3 regions of the Pseudoduganella sp. genome follow, and region 2 is predicted to be linked to each of the others. Evidence: riboswitches for the same ligand, from Rfam matches in the RefSeq annotation. Region 2 holds a riboswitch; each other region holds the start of a gene.
What was found. Region 2 has a riboswitch for glycine ahead of ACE3TQ_RS23285 (hypothetical protein). Riboswitches for the same ligand answer to the same signal wherever they lie in the genome.
Positions count from the first base shown of each region.

Region 1 (6,222 bases), on a different contig from region 2:
CTGCGAACCGGCGTTAGGCTGCAGCGAGACGGCGGCGTAGCCGGTCACGGCGCACAGCATCTCTTCCAGCTGGGCGATCATTTCGCGGTAGCCCACGGTCTGGTCGGCTGGCGCGAACGGGTGGATGGTCGAGAACTCCGGCCAGGTCACCGGGATCATTTCGCTGGTGGCGTTCAGCTTCATGGTGCAGGAACCCAGCGGGATCATGGTGCGGTCCAGCGCCAGGTCCTTGTCGGCCAGGGAACGCAGGTAGCGCAGCATTTCGGTTTCGCTGTGGTAGCGGTTGAAGGTCGGGTGCTCCAGGTAGGCGGAGGTACGCACCAGCGCTTCCGGGAAGTTGCGGTCCACGCTTGCTTCGACAGCGTCGAAATCAGGGGCAGCCTTGCCGCCGCTGAATACATTCCACAGTGCTGCCAGGGTGTCGCGGTCGCAGGTTTCGTCCAGCGATACGCCGATGTGGCGGCTGTCGATCTTGCGCAGATTGATGCCGGCGGCAACAGCGGCTGCGTGCAGCGCGTCGGCCTTGTCGGTGGCGATGGTCAGGGTGTCGAAGAAGGTGTCGTTGACCGAGTAGCCCAGCGACTTCAGGTTGGCAGCCAGGATGCCGGTGTAGCGGTGGGTGCGCTCCGCGATCTGCTTCAGGCCTTTCGGGCCGTGGTAGACGGCGTACATGGAGGCCATCACGGCCAGCAGTACCTGTGCGGTACAGATGTTGGAGGTCGCTTTTTCGCGGCGGATGTGCTGTTCGCGGGTCTGCAGGGCCAGGCGGTAGGCTTTGTTGCCGTTCTGGTCCACGGTCACGCCGACCAGGCGGCCCGGCATGGAGCGCTTGTACTCGTCGCGGGTGGCCATGTAGCCGGCGTGCGGGCCGCCGAAGCCCAGCGGTACGCCGAAGCGCTGCGAGTTGCCGACTACAACGTCGGCACCCCATTCGCCTGGAGGGGTCAGCATGGTCAGGGCCAGCAGGTCGGCAGCCACGATCACCATGGCGCCGGTGGCCTTCACGGTTTCAACGGCGGCGCGGTAGTCGCGCACCACGCCGTTCACGCCTGGGTACTGCAGCAGCACGCCGAAGGCGTCGGTCACGCCAGCCAGTTCGGCCGGGTCGAAGGTCTTGACGGTGATGCCCAGCGGCTCGGCGCGGGTCTGCACCACTTCCAGGGTCTGCGGCAGCACGTCGTTGGCGACGTAGAAGGTGTTCGACTTGGACTTGCCGACGCGCTGGATCAGGGTCATGGCTTCGGCCGCGGCGGTGCCTTCGTCCAGCATGGACGAGTTGGCGATGGCCATGCCGGTCAGGTCGATCAGGGTCTGCTGGAAGTTCAGGATCGCTTCCAGGCGGCCCTGGGAAATCTCTGGCTGATACGGGGTGTAGGCGGTGTACCAGGCTGGGTTTTCGAAGATGTTACGCAGGATCACGCCCGGGGTGTGGGCGTTGTAGTAGCCCTGGCCGATCAGGGATTTCAGCACCTTGTTCTTGGAAGCGATGCCTTTCAGCTTGGCCAGTGCTTCGTTCTCCGGCAGCGGCTGGAAGAACTGGCCCAGTGGCAGTTCGTTCTTGTTGCGGATGCCCGGCGGGACGATGGCATCGATCAGGGCGGCGCGGGTGGCGTAGCCGAGAACGTCCAGCATTTGCTGCTGTTCGTTGGCGTCCGGGCCGATGTGGCGGGCGATGAAGGCATCGCGGGCTTCAAGTTGGGTCAGGCTGGTGCGGGTCATGGTGAAAAATCTCTTGGCCAGAATGTGGAAAGGGCCGGCATGGAGCCGGCCCGATGATGCGGTGTTTACTGTGCTACTTTGCCGTAGGCTGCTGCGTCCAGCAGGCCGTTGATGGCGCCGGCATCGCTTGGCTTGATCTTGAACAGCCAGGCAGCGTAGGCGTCGGCGTTGATCGACTCTGGTGCGCCGGCCACGTCTTCGTTCACGGCCACCACTTCACCGGCGATCGGTGCGTAGATGTCGGATGCGGCTTTGACCGATTCCACCACGGCGGCGTCGGCGCCGGCGTCGTAGGTCTGGCCGACTTTCGGCAGCTCGACGAACACGATGTCGCCCAGTGCGTCTTGCGCGAAGGCGGTAATGCCGACGGTCACGGTGCCGTCTGCTTCAGCGCGTACCCACTCGTGGGACTCGGTGTACTTCAGGTCTGCTGGAATGTTGCTCATATTGGCTCCAAGGCTAGGTGATGTTGTTCAGTTTCTGGTCAAGCAACCAGGATTTTACCGTTACGGACGAAAGGCAGCTTGACCACGGTGGCAGCCAGCTTCTTGTCGCGGATCTCAACGTGCACGGTGTCGCCGACCTGCACGCCCATCGGCACGCGCGCCAGCGCGATCGCCTGTTGCATGGTCGGGGAGAAGGTGCCGGAGGTGATTTCGCCTGCTTCGCCGTTGGCGGCGATGACTTTCTGGTGGGCGCGCAGCACGCCGCCTTTTTCGCGCAGGATCAGGCCCACGAACTGGGCGTTCTGGCCTTTGGCTTGCAGGGCCGCTTTGCCGATGAAGTCGCGCTCGGCCACCAGGTCGATGGTCCAGGCCAGGCCGGCGTCCAGGGGGTTCACGGTTTCGTCCATGTCCTGGCCGTACAGGTTCATGCCGGCTTCCAGGCGCAGGGTGTCGCGCGCGCCCAGGCCTGCAGGCTTCACGCCGGCGGCGTTCAGGGCGTTCCACAGTTTTTCAGCCTGGTCGGCTGGCACGCCGATTTCGAAACCGTCTTCACCGGTGTAGCCGGTGCGGGCCACCATGGCTTCGCCGAAGGCGGTGCTTGGCACCAGCGCTACGTTGAATGGTTTCATTTCGGCGGTTGGCGCCTTCGCTTCAGGGATCACTTCCCATACCTTGGCGCGGGCGTTCGGGCCTTGCACGGCGATCAGGGCCATCGCGCCTTCGCCGTCGCGGCGCTGGGTGATGGTGATGCCGGCGCCGGTGGCGGCGTTCTGCTGGTTCATCCAGGCCACGTCTTTTTCAGCGGTGCCGGCGTTGACCACCAGGCGGAACCATTCTTCGTTGATGAAGTAGACGATCAGGTCGTCGATGACGGTGCCTTCCGGGGTCAGCATGCAGGAGTACAGGGCCTTGCCCGATACCTGCAGCTTGTCGACGTTGTTGGCGATCAGGCCGCGCAGGAAGGAGCGCACGTTCGCGCCTTTCAGGTCCACCACGCACATGTGGGCCACGTCGAACATGCCGACGTCGGTGCGCACGGCGTGGTGTTCTTCGATCTGGGAGCCGTAGTTGACCGGCATGTCCCAGCCGCCGAAGTCGACCATACGGGCGCCGAGGGCACGATGAGCGTTATTGAGTGGGGTTGCTTTGAGCGTCATTGATACCTCGGGCCTTAAGAGTAGGGTGTTAACTGAACGTAATTTCGCCTACCCCTCTGTCCTTGGTACCTGAGAGATAGCGGGAAGGTATTCCCGCACGCCCCTTCGGTGGGCCCTGCGCTGTGGCGGGCCGCTCTCCAGAGTTCAGCCCTATCGGGCCCCTGACCGGTCCTTTTGCCTGAGAGTTTCTGGGTTATGCCCCTTCGGCGCCAGCCTGTGCTGGTCTCTCCCGATCAAGACTTGGGACTATATGACAGGAGGGCAATAAAGTCAATCTTGCGGGCTGGTGGGAACTCGGCGCCGGGACGCTGGTCAAAGGGGCATGGAAACGCTAAATGACGACTATGACAACCCTTGGAAGGCCGGTCTCGAACGGTATATCTGGGATTTTATTATGCTGTTTTGCCCAGGGTTGGCTGCAGAAATCGACTGGTCGGTGGAGCCGGAATTCCGCGACCAGGAATTGCGCCAGGTGGTGCGTGACGCAAAGACGGGCTTGCGGCGGTTGGACAAGCTGGTGCGTGTGCAGTTGCGCGATGGGCGCGAGATGTTTATCCATATCGAGATCCAGCTGTCGCGGCAGCGCGGGTTTGCGGAGCGTATGTTCACCTGTTGGGGGCGCCTGTTCGACCGGTATGCTGCTCCGGTGTTCAGCATTGCTGTGCTGGCTGACCGCAGCCCGCGCTGGCGGCCGAGCGACTTTTCCTGGGATGTATGGGGGACAAGGGTGCGCTTTGAGTTCAATGTGGTGAAGCTGCTGGACTTCGTTCCTGTGGCGCCGGGGCTGGCGGCGAACTTCTTTGCCCTGTTTGCCGAGGCGCATTTTGCGACCATGCGCACCAAGCGTAATCCGGCGGCGCGTCTTGTCGTGAAGACGCTCCTGACACGCCGTGCGTATGGCCTGGGGTGGGGGCAGCAGCGCATCCTCGATTTTCTCAATGTACTAGACTGGTTGATGCGGCTACCCAGTGAGCAGGAGGCGAGCTATCGAGACTTCCTGCGAGACTTGGAAAGGAGTACGAAAATGCCTTATGTTCATAGTATGGTGCGCGAGGGGCGGCAGCAGGGGCTGCTTGAGGGGCGCCAGGAGGGTTGGCAAATCGGCTTGCATGAGGGGCGGCAAGAGGGCAGGCAAGCTGGCCTGCAGGAGGGCCGGCAAGAGGGCAGGCAAGAGGGCAGGCAAGAGGGCAGGCAAGCAGGGCTGCGAGACGGTCAGCTTGAGGGGCGGCGCCAGATGCTGGAAGAGTTCCTTTCCTTGCGTTTCGGTCCGCTGCCGGAGGTCGTGCGGCAGCGGCTGCAAGGAGCGTCGCATGAGCAATTGTCGCGTTGGGTGCGCCGGGCCGTAGGGGCAGGGACGCTGGCCGAAGTCACGGAGGAGTGATGCGGGCGTAGCAAGGAGCGCGCCTGCGCTAGAATGGCCTTTCCATCCATAGCCATAAGTGGAGCGACCATGAGCGAAAAAGAAGACAAGGCGGCCTGGTTTACCCTGTCCGGTGACGTGAACAGCGACATGGTGCACCGCGTCTTTGATGCGGTGGCGGACATGACGGAAGACGGCATTGAAACCGCCCATATCCTGATCCAGTCCAACGGCGGCTACGTCAGCGATGGCCTGTGCCTGCACAACTACCTGCGCAACCTGCCGATCAAGATCATCACCTATAACGGTGGGGCGGTGGCGTCGATTGCGGTAATCCTGTTCCTGTCGGGGAGTGAGCGCTATGCCAGCGAAACCGCGCGCTTCATGGTGCACAAATCGCATGCCAGCGCGCCGCATGGCGCCCGGCCCGACGCGCTGCGCATTATCGTGGAAGGCTTGCAGGCGGACGATGCCCGCACCGAGGCGATCCTGCGCAAGCATGTCCAGTTGACGGACGAACACTGGAACATCCACGCCTATTCGGACCTGCACCTGACCGCCACCGATGCGGCCAAAGTGGGCCTGATCAACGAAGTGGCCGACTTCCGCCCGCCCAAGGGCAAGCGCGTCACCAATATATAAGGCAAAGGGCCTGGCAGGGATCTGCCAGGCCGTGGCCGGCGCCAGTCAATCAGCGCTTTCCGCTGCGGCTGGCGGGCGTTTTCTTGTCGGTCTTGGCCTGGCGGCCGGTATCCGACTGCTCATTGGCCTGCTGTGCGCCCGAGCGCGATCCCTGGTCGGCCGACTGGCGGGTGCCGGAACTCGAACCCTGCTTGCTGGATTTTTGCTTCGATTTCATGACAGCTCCCTTTCAAAAGGATGGGAGCTTCATCATGCTTTGTGCAATAGTAAAGGTGTATCGGAATACAAGCGCAGGCCTTGTAGGACTAGGCCTTGCACTTTGTTGGTGTAAACGCAACTGTGTGCAACTTTTGCGTAAATATTTAGCGTTTCTTTGCTTTTGTGTATTGCCACGTGGCAATAATCTGCGACAATATGGATAACCCTCAAAGTCAGGTTCAATCATGATTCCAGAAAACCCATCATCTGCGGCGCCTAAAAAAGCGGTCACGCCGCGGCATGCGCTTCTGGAAAACCTGATCAGCCTGGTGAACAAGCACATCAGCGAACAGTTCAACGAACTGTCCACGAGCTGGGCCGCGCGCCTGGTGGATGTGACCGATGCGGGTGACTTGAAAGACCTGCAGGCGCGCCTGCGCTCGGGCAACCTGCTGCGCACCGACCATTACGCCTTCCTCGGCCTGTTTGCCAAGCAGCTGGAGAGCGACCTGCGCCACGAGATCGCCCAGCTGGCGCCGGGCCAGAAGGCCCAGGTGCGCAAGCTGGCCGAGCCGCTGTCCCTGGTTTCCATGGAAGAAATGGACACCAAGGTCACCATGGGCGGCTTCAGCAAAGCCTTTGAGGTCAAATATTCCGATGCGCTGGCGACGCTGAACGTGCGGCTGGCCTTCCTGCTCGA
Region 1 covers NZ_JAYSCO010000041.1:931-7,152, forward strand. Annotated here, with positions in the region: partial or broken gene gcvP (aminomethyl-transferring glycine dehydrogenase) at 1-1,719, opposite strand, end outside; gene gcvH (glycine cleavage system protein GcvH) at 1,785-2,165, opposite strand; gene gcvT (glycine cleavage system aminomethyltransferase GcvT) at 2,204-3,322, opposite strand; glycine riboswitch at 3,369-3,473, opposite strand; glycine riboswitch at 3,479-3,564, opposite strand; gene ACE3TQ_RS18080 (DUF4351 domain-containing protein) at 3,645-4,703, shown strand; gene ACE3TQ_RS18085 (ATP-dependent Clp protease proteolytic subunit) at 4,773-5,324, shown strand; gene ACE3TQ_RS18090 (hypothetical protein) at 5,374-5,541, opposite strand; gene ACE3TQ_RS18095 (DUF1631 family protein) at 5,768-6,222, shown strand, end outside.
Region 1: linked by a shared signal. The riboswitch ahead of gcvT (glycine cleavage system aminomethyltransferase GcvT) and the one ahead of ACE3TQ_RS23285 (hypothetical protein) in region 2 are both predicted to bind glycine.

Region 2 (6,222 bases):
CCTCAGCGCTGCGGCCAGCGCCTTCTGCGCCTTTTCCACCGGCATGGAAGTATTCCAGTACGCGGTCAGCGCATCCTGCACGGCGCCGTTCTGGTCGGGCGTCAGGTAGATTTCCGGCGCGCCCACCTGGCGGTTGCGGTCGCGCATGATGGCGGCGCCGGCGCGCGCGCAGGCGTCGAGCTGGCTGGTGTCGGCGTCGACGCGCGGCGGCACCGAGCCTTTCAGCTTGTTGAAGCTCGCTTGCGTGGCGGGCGCCAGCAGCACGGTCGCCATCAGTTTCTGCGCCTTCTGCACGTCCGCCTTGTCCGAGCGCGGGAACACGAATGCGTCGCCCTGGATCAGGTAAGGCGCGGCCGCGCCCAGGCCGGGAATGCAGCCGTAATGCACGCCGGGCTCCATCTTCGCATTGCTGAATTCACCCTTGGCCCAGTCGCCCATGATCTGCACGCCCGCCTTGCCGCTGACCAGCATGGCGGTGGCGTCGTTCCAGTTGCGGCCCGGCGCGGCGGGATCGACATACGATTGCAGCCGCTTGTACGCCAGCAACACCTTGCGCACCGCCTCGGAATTGATGGCGCGCTGGTCGCGGTCGCGCAGCACCTGCAGGTAGAGCTGGCGGCCGCCGATGTTGGCCAGCATGGCGGCGAACAGGATGTGCTCCTGCCACGCCTGGCCGCCGTGCGCCAGCGGCACCAGGCCGGCGGCTTTCAGCTTGTCCAGTGCAGCGAACAGTTCGTCCACGCTGGCCGGCTCCTTCTCGATGCCCGCTTTCCTGAACGCCGCCTTGGAATACCAGATCCAGGTCTGCATATGGATATTCATCGGCATGGCGTAGTAATGGCCGTCGATGCGGATGGCATTCACGATCGGCTCCGGCAGCATCTTGTCCCACTGCTGCTGGCGCGCCACGTCGTCCAGCGGCACCAGCATTTCCTGGTCCACGATGTCGACGAACTGTTTGGAGATGTTGAACTGCGCCGCCGTCGGCGCCTTGCCGCCCACCATGCGGTTCAGGGTCACGGCGCGCGCCTGGTCGCCGCCGGCAATCGCCGTGTCGATCCAGTTGCCGCCGGCTGCGCGATAGGCATTGGCCAGCTGCTTGACGGCAGCCGATTCGCCGCCCGAGGTCCACCAGTGGATCACTTCCGCGCTCTGCCCGCCCGCCTGCACTGGGGCGGCGCCCAGCGCCAGCGCGCAGGCGAATAACTGCTTGTACATCGTGTCTCCTGTTATGTGCTGCGACTTTTTTGGAAACGTTACCAATTTCCTGTGAAAGTGTCAACAGGATAGCAGGAACTACAGTAATGGCGAAAACGCAACGGCATGCGGAAAACGATTGAAACCGTATAAATCCATGCGCTATGCTGATTTCGCTGCCGGTGCATACCGGCCGCGCGATCGGGAGAGTTTGTCCCACCCATGGACAACGCCGAAGGAGCAAGCCCGCCCCCGGAATCTCTCAGGCCAAAGGACCGGTCGCGTGTTTTCACAACTCTGAAGAGCCGCCAGCGCTCCAAGGCTGGCGCACCGAAGGAGCAAGCAGGCCGCCATGCCTGTGAAACTCTCAGGTCCAGCACAGAGGGGGCGATCCCACGCACCTTTCAACATCTGATCAACCTTCAGAGGAGTAGTCACATGCATACGCATCGACTCTGGCTGCGCATTGCCTGCGCAGCGATGATGGCCGTGCCGTTCCTGGCAAAAGCAGACAACGGCGCGGCCTTGCAGGCTGCCAAACGCGGCCTCGTGCAATTCGCCGAGCACCAGCAGGCCATACGCCCCGGCAGCGCGCCGGCCGACTTCCCGCTCGATATCACCGATGTCGGCGACTTGAAGCAAGCCACGGTCAGCCACGGCTTCCAGGTCTACACCATCGACCCGAAAGAGCTGCTGGCGCGCGGCGACCTGTCCGCGCTGGCCCGGCCCACGGGCGAGTGGCGCTTCGTCATTTCCCTGCGCGGCAAGCCGATCGGGCTGGCCACTGTGCAGCAGGTGAACGGCCGCTTTGAAACCGTGGCCTATGGCGGCGCGGTGCTGGCCAAGGACGTGGATGCCGCCGCCAACGCGCATGGCAACGGCGCGCGCTCCAACCTGCGTTTCATCCGCATCTACCAGGCCCGCTCCGACTTGCTGGAAGTCGACCGCGCCAAGTTCGCGCCGCTGCATTCGGCACGCGAATCGCTGCTGCTGAAGAAGGCCGGCAGCCAGCTGGTCGATGGCGCCGAACTGCTTGAGCCGCTGCGCGCCGCAGTCAAAACCAATGTCGAAGCATTCCGCTAAGGAGGGACACACATGAACATCGCAAAAATCCTGGCCGGCGCCATGCTGGCACTGGCCCTGCCCTCCGCTTTCGCGCAGTGGCGCACCCTGAACGTGCCGCTGACGACGCAGGAACACAGCCAGTGGTGCTGGTCGGCGTCGAGCAAGGCCGTGCTGGCGGTGTACAACCGCACGCCGAGCCAGTGCCAGATCGTGAACTGGGCCTACGGCATCAACTACGCCTGCGGCAACGGCACCTTCGACTGGAACAGCTACGCCAACCGCCCCAACAGCATGTACGGCAGCTCGGGCAGCGTGCAGAACATCCTGTCCAACTGGGGCGTGCCGAATACCGCGATCAACAACTACCTGTCGTGGAATTCGGTGGTCACGGAGATCAACGCCAACCGTCCCTTCGTCATCCGCTACGGCTGGACCAATGGCGGCGGGCATATCATGGTGGGCCGCGGCTATGAAACCTATAACGGCACCAACTACATTTACATCATGAACCCGTGGCCCGGCGAAGGACAGACCTACCGCACCTTCGCGTCCGCCGTCAGCGCATCGGACCATAACTGGACCCACACGCAGCGCATGAACGTCAGTCCCTAAGCCATTTAACCTTGGTTAATACGGATGCGGCAGGCGCGCCAGTTCGACGGCGCGCCATGCCGTGCTGGCCAGCGCACGCCAGTCGGCGGCGGCGGCAAAGCGGAAATCGCGCTGCTGGCCGCGCGCCTTCTGCTCCGGCGGCAGGCCGCGGTCCACCACGGCCACCACGCGCGGTTTGCCGTCCTCGAACACCAGCGCCTCATCGGCGGCTTCGTTGGTATTCACATCCACCGCGATCACCCGGCCGCCGTGCAGCATGGTCACCTTGTCGACCAGGGTATGCCCCACCACCACCGTGCTGGCGCCGAAGCGGTTCAGCACATGCTGCACATCCTCGGCGCTGGCCAGGCCATCCGCCTCATCCAGGTAGCCGCGGTATTGGGTTACGCCGCCCTGCCCCAGCACCGCGTCCAGCGCCGGCTTGGCCGACGGCGCGCCGCGCCAGTAGTTGCGCATGGCTTCGTTCAGCTGCGGAACCGTCAGGCCGCTATCGGCCGTCGCCTTGCTGATGCCGCCGTGCGTGAACAGCACGCTGCCCATCTGCAGCACCACTGGCTGCGCGCGCAGCCAGGCGCCGATCACGGTATCGCCGGAGAATGCCGCCACCGGCCCGCCCAGGTGGTTCAGCGCATACAAGTGTTCCAGGTGGGCGCGCGTCGTGTTCCCGCGCAGGATGTACTGTTCGTGATTGCCCAGCAGCAGATGCACGCCGCCACCGACGCGCTGCGCTTCCTGCGCCAGCGCATACAAGCGCCACAGCACAGCGAAGACTTCGCGCCCGCGATCCACCGCATCGCCCACGATGACCAGGTGGCCCGTGCCGTAGGCCCAGGCGCCGGCGGCATCGGTCACGCCCAGCTTGGCCAGGGAACCGTCGAGGAAAGGCAGGTTGCCCTCGATATCGCTCAGCACAGCCACTTTGCCGGGCATCGGCAGCACACCGCCCGCCACGGACGGCGCCACTGCCGCGCCAAGCGGGTAAACACTGCGCTTGCCGGCGCATTCGATCACCAGCTGCGCGTCGGCAGCCTGCTGCTGGTGCGCCCGGTCTTCGCAGAACCAGGATGCATTCCAGCTGCCGTCCGCAGCGCGGCGCACCACCGGCCCATCCAGGAAGCCCGGCAGCGTGGCGTCATCGCCCGTGCCGGCGAACATGCTGACCTTGGCGTATTTCTCGCTGTTGACCGGCACATAAAGCCGGCTATGCACGCCGTTCGGCGTGACTTCAAGCCGGGAGTTGTAAAGGGCTACGGCAGCAATCGCGAGTAGCAGGACGAGAATGCCGGTCAGCAGGAAAGCGATCCGGCGCAGGGATTTTTTGATATTCATTTGACAATAGTAACAAACATTGCCGGAAAAGCAAAAGATGTTTCGGCACTCAGTGCGCGTGCACGCGAATCGATTTATTTCCCGCTGGCGGAAATGCGTGCCATCACAAAACCGGCCGCCCTGTTCCCCAAATCGTGGTTCCACTGGGCCGGCCCGGGCCTGAAAAAAAGTCGCGGCGGACTCTGTCAGCCACCTGTTCCCGCAAATGCCTGCGCCGGGCACGCCGCTGCAACGCGTCGCCTATTACTGGAACTCGGATGTCGGATACCTGTTCCCCGGCGTGAAGCTGAAGAACGATGTCGTGGTGCCGAATCTGCCAGCGTCGATTATCAAGGAATGCGTGGGCAAGCAGTGCTTCCCCGAGTTTGCGGAGTTTGCCGACTTGGTGGTCGATACCACGCGTTTTGAGAATCCTGCAGCGCCGGCTCGGCGCCGCCTCGGCTTGCAGCACCTGCATGGCGATGGCAGCGCGCCCTGGTCGCCGTTCTGACCTGATCTGGGGCCGGGCGACGAACTAGGGCAAACCGTGGCTCGCTGCGAGCGCATCCAGCAGGGAGCGCCTGACGCTTTGCGCTTTGCCGCTTAGCGGCAGCTGCTCCAGCGCAGCCAGGGCCGTAGCAGGCGGGCGCAATCTGTACTGCAACGCCAGCTCTTGCATCAATTGCAGCAGCTTCGCCATGTCGCGCGGCACTTCGCTTGGCGCCACGGCGCACAGCCGTCCCAGCAAGGCCAAAACGACAGGCGGCATGCCGGGATCGGCCGCCGCGGCCATCGCCAGGCTGGCAGCAAGCCGCGCTGCCATGAAATACTCCATCGGGATCAGGTCCAGGAAAGCCCTGCCCAGCACGTCCACATCAAGCCGCCCATCCAGGCTGGCCGCGACGAAAGCGTCGACCGCCCGCGCAAGGCGGCCCGGATCCTTGCCCATCAAGGCAAGTGCCAGCGTCTTCGTCGCGGCCGGCGTCATTTCCGTTACCGGGTCACCGAGCAGGCGCACCCACGCGCCATGGTGCCATTGCACGTCCGCGTATTGGAGATTTTGTGCCAGTCCTGGCAGGGCCTCCGCATACACGGCTTCGTGACTGGAGGGGAACAGCGAAGCGCCGAAAAGGATCAGCGCCTCTGAATCGTTCCAAAAGCCTTGGTAGCGGTATGGTGCAAGCAAGATGCCATCCACCGGTGGCTGGGGCGCAGGCACAGTGGCACGGGGCCGGAAGAAATCGCCGCGCTCCCATTTAACCAATTCGTTATAAAGGTCCACTTGCGCGGCCAGGGCGCCATCCGGCAACGCAGCACCAAAGGCCAACAATGCCAAAGGATCGTCCGAACCGGGATGGCGGATGCGGGCTGCTGCCAGGCATAATGCCTCATTCGGCTGTGCCGGCCATTCCCCGCCCAACGCGTAGCACAAGGCTTGGCTGAACGGCGTGACGGGCAACTCTTTGGCAGCAGCCAGGATTGCAGCATTCCCGGACGGGGCAAGCCGCAGCAATGCGCGCACCTGCACACGCAGAGGCAACTGCGCCACTCCCGTCCCGAGTTCATTCGCGCGTTGCACCAGCACGGCCGGGTCGATGAAGCCGCCGCGGTGCGTGGCCAGTTCGAACATGCTTGCGTCATCAAAGCGTTCTGCCAGCACACCCAGGGCGCCTGTGCGCCTATGTGTGCGTTCGATCTGCTCGTCCGCCACCCAGCGCAATAGCAGGCGTGCGAATTCACCCGAGACGCACGACTTCATCTCGTAGAGATCCATCTTCACTTTGCGGGCGCGTTTGACCACTGGCGCAAAACGCGCACGGTCATCATCCGATAATGGCGCGGACCGCAACAATGCGCCGAAAGCAGCCTCGAACAAATCGAGGTCACTCTCATCCTCAATCAGGCGTGCGCACAATGCCACTAGGTCATCCAGCGTTGCCGGCACCGCCAATAAGCGGGAGGGATCCAACGGCGACATGGGCTTGCTACGTGGCGGCAGAACGATTTCCTGCCAATCCACCGCAGCAGAAACAGGCATGC
Region 2 covers NZ_JAYSCO010000069.1:21,582-27,803, forward strand. Annotated here, with positions in the region: gene ACE3TQ_RS23280 (ABC transporter substrate-binding protein) at 1-1,218, opposite strand, end outside; glycine riboswitch at 1,390-1,485, shown strand; gene ACE3TQ_RS23285 (hypothetical protein) at 1,636-2,280, shown strand; gene ACE3TQ_RS23290 (C39 family peptidase) at 2,293-2,874, shown strand; gene ACE3TQ_RS23295 (metallophosphoesterase) at 2,890-4,203, opposite strand; gene ACE3TQ_RS23300 (hypothetical protein) at 4,409-4,693, shown strand; gene ACE3TQ_RS23305 (DUF6493 family protein) at 4,718-6,222, opposite strand, start outside.

Region 3 (6,222 bases), on a different contig from region 2:
CTTGGCTTGATGGTGCTGGATTCGGACCAGCGTATCGTTTTCTGGAACCAGTGGCTGGCCAGCCGTTCGGGCATGGCGGCGTCGCGTGTGCAGGGCTTGCTCCTGACGGAGGCGTTCCCGGAACTCCTTGGCCAGCGTATGGAACAGGCGGTGCATACTGCGCTGGCGAACAAGCTGCCGACTGTGCTGCCGCAGAACCAGAACCGTTCGCCGTTCCCGCTCTTTGCCGCGGGCACCTGGGGCGGTGAACGCATCGAGCAGGCGGTGACGCTGACCCCGTTCAGTGAGGGCAAGGAGCGCTTTTGCCTGGTCGAGGTGGCGGACGTCAGCAACACCGTAGGCCGCGAGCGCCTGCTGCGCGGCCAGGCCGAGGCCTTGCGCGCGCAATCCTATGTGGATGGCTTGACCGGCATCGCCAACCGCCGCCATTTCGACGTAGCGCTGGATCGCGAGCTGCGGCGCGCCCACCGCCAGGGCAATCCGCTCTCGCTGCTGTTGATGGATATCGACTCCTTCAAGGCCTATAACGACCATTTCGGCCACCAGCAGGGCGATGCCTGCCTGACCCTGGTGGCGGAGGCCTTCGCTTCGCGCCTGCAGCGCCCGGCCGACCTGGCGGCGCGCTACGGCGGCGAGGAGTTCGCCGCCGTGCTGCCGGATACCACGGCGGAACAGGCGGCCCAGCATGCGGAAGTGATCCGCGCCTACGTGGAGTCGCTGAAGATGGCGCACGCGCCCAAGGCCGTGCATCCGCAAGTGACCCTGAGCATCGGCGTGGCCAGCTTCGACCGGGAGCGCCTGAACGACGCAAAGGCGCTGCTGGAAGCGGCCGACCGCGCGCTGTACACCGCCAAGCACGAGGGCCGCAACCGCGTGGTGGTGGCGCGCGGCTGAGGCCTGCCTTTACGCCGCCAGCACTGCCCGGCGCCGCTGCACGCCGGATTCCAGCGCGGCCTGTACCTGCCCGGCGATGAGGTCGGCCGTGGCAGCCGACATGGTCCAGCCCAGGTGGCCGTGGCCGGTGTTGTAGAACACGCCGGGCCGCTTGCCCGGCCCCACGCGCGGCATCAGGTCCGGCATCATTGGCCGCAGCCCGGCCCACGGCACCACCTGGCGCGTGCTGACGCCGGGGAAGCATTGCTGCACCCATTGCACCAGCGGCGCGATGCGGTCGGCGCGGATGTCGCGGTTGAAGCCATTGAACTCGGCCGTGCCGGCGACGCGGAAGCGGTCGGCGCCCAGGCGGCTGCTCACCAGCTTGGTGGCGTCGTCGAGCAGGCTGACATTGGGGGCGCTGGCGCGGCTGGCCGCATCGTCCAGCATGACGGTGATCGAGTAGCCCTTCACCGGATACACATTGACGCGGTCGCCCAGCATGGCGGCGAAGGCGCGGCTGGCCGTGCCGGCGCACACCACCACGGCGTCGAAGCGGCGCGCTTCCTCGACACCGTCGATCGCGAAAGCGACGCGCGTGCCGTCCTCCCCCGCCTCCAGCCGCCGCACGTCGGCGCCGCACAGCATTTGCACGCCGCGCGCCTGCGCCGCCTGCGCCAGGCCGACCGTGAACTTGTGGATATCGCCTGTGCTGTCGCTCTCGGTGAAGAAGCCGCCGTAGAAGCGGCCGGCCAGCGTCGGTTCAATCGCCTGCATCTCGAGCGGGGTGACGGCGCGCCGCTGCAGGCCGCCTTGCGCCAGCAGCTTGCTGACCTGCGCCGCGTGCTCGAAACCGGCCTTGTCGCGGTAGATGTGCAGGATGCCCTGCTGCTTTTCGTCGAACTGGATGCCTTCCTCACGCGCCCAGCCGAACAGGTGCTGGCGCGCCGCGATGGCCAGGCGCGCGCTGGCGACGGTGTTCGCTTCGTAGCGGGGAATGGCGGCCAGGAATTCGGCGAACCAGGACAGCTTGTGCCAGTCCGGCCGCGGATTGACCAGCAGCGGCGCATCGCTGCGCAGCATCCACTTCAGGCCTTTGGCCACCGTGCCCCAGCTGTTCCATACCTCCGCGTTGGAGGCCGACAGCTGGCCGCCGTTGGCGAACGAGGTTTCCATGGCGGGATAGCGATGGCGTTCGAACAGGGTGACGTCCAGGCCGCGCCGCGCCAGGGCGTAAGCGCTCGTGACGCCGGTGATGCCGCCGCCGATAACTGCGATTGATTTCATGTCGGGGTTCCGATCCCAGTGCAAAAAGGGGTTGGACGCCGCGCAACGCGCGCGGCGAACACCCCCTCTGTACGGAACCTGAGAGATTCGCGGCGTGGCGCGATCGGCGCCTGCCGCTTGCTCCTTCGGTGCGCCGGATGGCACTGCATCCGGCAACTCTTCAGAGTTGTACTGCGCCTGGTCGGTCCGGTGGCCTGAGAGATTCCGGGGTGGTTGCTCCTTCGGCGCCAGCTGTGCTGAACTCTCCCGATTTGGCGTTAGTTTTTAACTAATGGCCTGCAGCATACCACCGTTCTTATTGAACGGCTACCTTGCCGTGCGAGGCGGCGCCGGTGGCGCCCAGCACGCCGGCGATCAGCAGCACGTACCACAGCGCGCCGGTGCCGCCCTGCAGCGCCATGAGGGCGGTGGCGTCGGCCACCAGCACCGCCGCGCAGCCCAGCGCCAGCAGCAGCAAGGCCACCGAGACGGAGAACGACAGCAGGCGGAAGTTGGCCACGCGCGCGCCGGTGGCGAACATCAGGTAGCCGGTCACGCTAAACAGCGGGAACATCACCCACAGCGAGGCGCTGGCCGACAATCCGCCCACGCCCAGCTGCGACAACACCAGCGCGGCGCCGGAAAACAAACCGAGCGCCAGCAGCAGCGCTCCAACAATAGCCAAAACCATGGCGGCCTCCCCAGACATGAGATATGAAAATACCAATACCACTAATTCTAAACGCAACATAGACAGCCGCGCCGATTTAGTACAATAGGTTTTTTTGGTCCCAACCGTTTCCAGGACAGCAATGAACCAGCTCGAACAACTCAAGAAATTCACCACTGTCGTTGCCGACACCGGCGACTTCCAGTCGATCAAGGCCTACGCGCCGCAGGACGCCACCACCAACCCTTCCCTGATCCTGAAGGCGGTGCAGAAGGACGAGTACAAGCCGCTGCTGGAAAAAGCCGTGCGCGACAACCCGAACGCCACCACCGGCGACATCATCGACAAGCTGCTGATCGCCTTCGGCACCGAGATCCTGAAGTACGTGCCGGGCCGCGTCTCGACCGAGATCGACGCCGCCCTGTCCTTCGACGTGGCCGGCAACGTGGCCAAGGGCCGCGAGCTGATCGCGCTGTACGAAAAGGCCGGCATCCCGCGCGAGCGCGTGCTGATCAAGATCGCCTCCACCTGGGAGGGCATCCGCGCCTCCGAGCAGCTGGAGAAGGAAGGCATCCGCACCAATATGACCCTGCTGTTCTCCCTGTGCCAGGCGATCGCCTGCGCGGAAGCGGGTTCGCAGCTGATCTCCCCGTTCGTCGGCCGCATCTACGACTGGTACAAGAAGTCCACCGGCATCGACTACCAGGGCGCCGAAGATCCGGGCGTGCAGTCGGTCAAGCGCATCTACAACTACTACCGCAAGTTCGGCTACAAGACCGAAGTGATGGGCGCGTCCTTCCGCAACACCGGCCAGATCCTGGAACTGGCGGGCTGCGACCTGCTGACCATTTCGCCGGACCTGCTGCAAAAGCTGGCTGACACCCAGGCTCCGGTCGAGCGCAAGCTGAACCCGGCCGATTCCGGCACGGCGGTCAAGATCTCGGTGGACGAGAAGACCTTCCGCTTCATGCTGAACGAAGACGCCATGGCGACCGAGAAGCTGGCCGAAGGCATCCGCGCCTTCGTGGCCGACTCCAACAAGCTGAAGCAGATGATCTCGGCCATGCGCTAAGCGCTGCCTGCCGCATAGGGAAAAAGGGCGCTGCGGCGCCCTTTTTTGCTATACAAAACGTTACAATTAACAGTGTTATACAATTTTCGGCGCAGTCCCACTCCACAAGAAGAGACGCCCAATGAAACCTGTATCGCGCTCCCTGCCCCTGGCGGCAGCCGCCCTGTCGCTTATCCTGGCAGCCTGCGGCAACAAGAAAGACGCCAGCAACGGCCCCCCGCCCCCGCCCACTGTTTCCGTCATCACCGCCAGCGCCGGCGCCGTCACTGTCACCAATGAGCTGCCCGGCCGCGTCGAGGCCTCGCGCATCGCCCAGGTACGCGCGCGCACGCCCGGCATCGTGCTGCAGCGGGTGTTCAAGGAGGGCGGCGACGTGCGGGCGGGCGAGGTGCTGTTCCGCATCGACCCGGCGCAGTTCCAGGCCAACGTGGAAAGCGCCGATGCCGCGGTGGCGCGCGCCGAAGCCAACCTGGCCCAGGCCGAGCTGAAAGCCAGGCGCTACAAGCCGCTGCTGGCGGCGCAGGCGGTCAGCCAGCAGGAGTACGACGACGCGCTGACGGCGCAGAAGCAGGCCGGCGCCGAGCTGCAGTCGGCGCGCGCGGCGCGCAAGAATGCCGGCCTGACCCTGGGCTACGCCACCGTGACGGCGCCGATCTCGGGCCGCGTCGGGCGCGCGCTGGTGACCGAGGGCGCCCTGGTGGGCCAGAACGAGGCGACGCCGATGGCCACCGTGCAGCAGCTCGACCCGATCTACGTCACCATCACCCAGTCCTCGGCCGAGCTGCTGCGCCTGAAACAGGCGCTGGCCAAGGGCACGTTGAAGAGCGCCGGCAAGGACCAGGCGCGCGTCACCCTGCTGACCGAGGATGGGCAGGAATACCCGCGCGCCGGCAAGCTGCTGTTCTCCGATGTGGCGGTGGACGAATCGTCCGGCGCAGTGTCGATGCGCGCCGAATTCCCCAACCCCGAGCGCATCCTGCTGCCGGGCATGTACGTGCGGGCGCGCCTGGAGCAAGGCGTGAACGAGGCCGCCATCACGGTGCCGCAGCAGGCCGTGGTGCGCGGCGCGGAAGGCGCGTCGGTGCTGGTGGTGGGCAGCGACAACAAGGTGTCCTCGGTGCCGGTCAAGGCCGACGCGGCGGCCGGCGGCAGCTGGGTGGTCAGCTCCGGCCTGAAGGGCGGCGAGCGCGTCATCGTGGAAGGCTTCCAGAAGACCAAGCCGGGCGGTACCGTCAACCCGGTGCCGTGGAAAGGCCCGGCAGGCGGCCCCGCAGGCAGTGCGCCTGCCGCATCCGCCCCGGCGGCCAAATAAAGGGGCCGCCCCATGGCAAAATTCTTCATCGACCGCCCCGTCTTCGCGTGGGTGATCGCCCTCTTCATCCTGCTCGGCGGGGCGCTGGCGATCACCGTGCTGCCGGTGGCGCAATACCCGACCATCGCACCGCCATCCATCGTCATCAGCGCCGCCTACCCGGGCGCCTCGGCCCAGGTGCTGGACGACGCCGTCACCTCGGTCATCGAGCAGGAGATGAACGGCGCCGACGGCCTGCAATACGTTGAATCGCAGAGCGACTCGAACGGCTCGGTCAGCATCACCGTCACCTTCCAGCCCGGCACCAATCCCGACCTGGCGGCGGTGGACGTGCAGAACCGCATCAAGCGCGTCGAATCGCGCCTGCCGCAGGCGGTGATCCAGCAGGGCGTGCAGGTCAACAAGGCGCGCTCCAACATCCTGATGTTCGTCGGCGCCTCCTCCACCGACGGCAGCATGGACACCACGGCCATCGGCGACTACCTGGCGCGCAACGTGGTCAACGAGATCAAGCGCCTGCCCGGCGTCGGCCAGGCCGAACTGTTCGGCACCGAACGCTCGATGCGGGTCTGGGTCGATCCCGACAAGCTGACCGGCTACAAGCTCAATATGGGCGACGTCACCACGGCCATCCGCCAGCAAAACGCGCAGGTGGCGGCCGGCACGGTGGGCGACCTGCCCAACCCGCGCGCCCAGACCTGGTTCGCGCCGGTGGTGGTGACCGGCCAACTGAGCTCGGTGGAGGAGTTCGGCAAGATCGTGCTGCGCGCCAACCGCGACGGCTCGCTGGTCCGCCTGCGCGACGTGGCCCGCCTGGAGCTGGGCGGCGCCAGCTACCGCGTCAGCGCGCGCCTGAACGGCGAACCGTTCGTCGCCATCGCCGTGCAGCAGTCGCTGACCGGCAATGCACTGGCCACCGCCACCATCGTGCGCGAGAAAATGGACGAGCTGCAGAAGTACTTCCCGCCCGGCCTGAAGTACACCGTGCCGTACGACACCTCGCTGTTCGTCAAGATCTCCATCGAGGAA
Region 3 covers NZ_JAYSCO010000047.1:36,750-42,971, reverse strand. Annotated here, with positions in the region: gene ACE3TQ_RS19520 (diguanylate cyclase domain-containing protein) at 1-894, shown strand, start outside; gene ACE3TQ_RS19515 (D-amino acid dehydrogenase) at 904-2,304, opposite strand; glycine riboswitch at 2,333-2,419, opposite strand; gene ACE3TQ_RS19510 (hypothetical protein) at 2,456-2,830, opposite strand; gene tal (transaldolase) at 2,952-3,881, shown strand; gene ACE3TQ_RS19500 (efflux RND transporter periplasmic adaptor subunit) at 4,003-5,193, shown strand; gene ACE3TQ_RS19495 (efflux RND transporter permease subunit) at 5,206-6,222, shown strand, end outside.
Region 3: linked by a shared signal. The riboswitch ahead of ACE3TQ_RS19515 (D-amino acid dehydrogenase) and the one ahead of ACE3TQ_RS23285 (hypothetical protein) in region 2 are both predicted to bind glycine.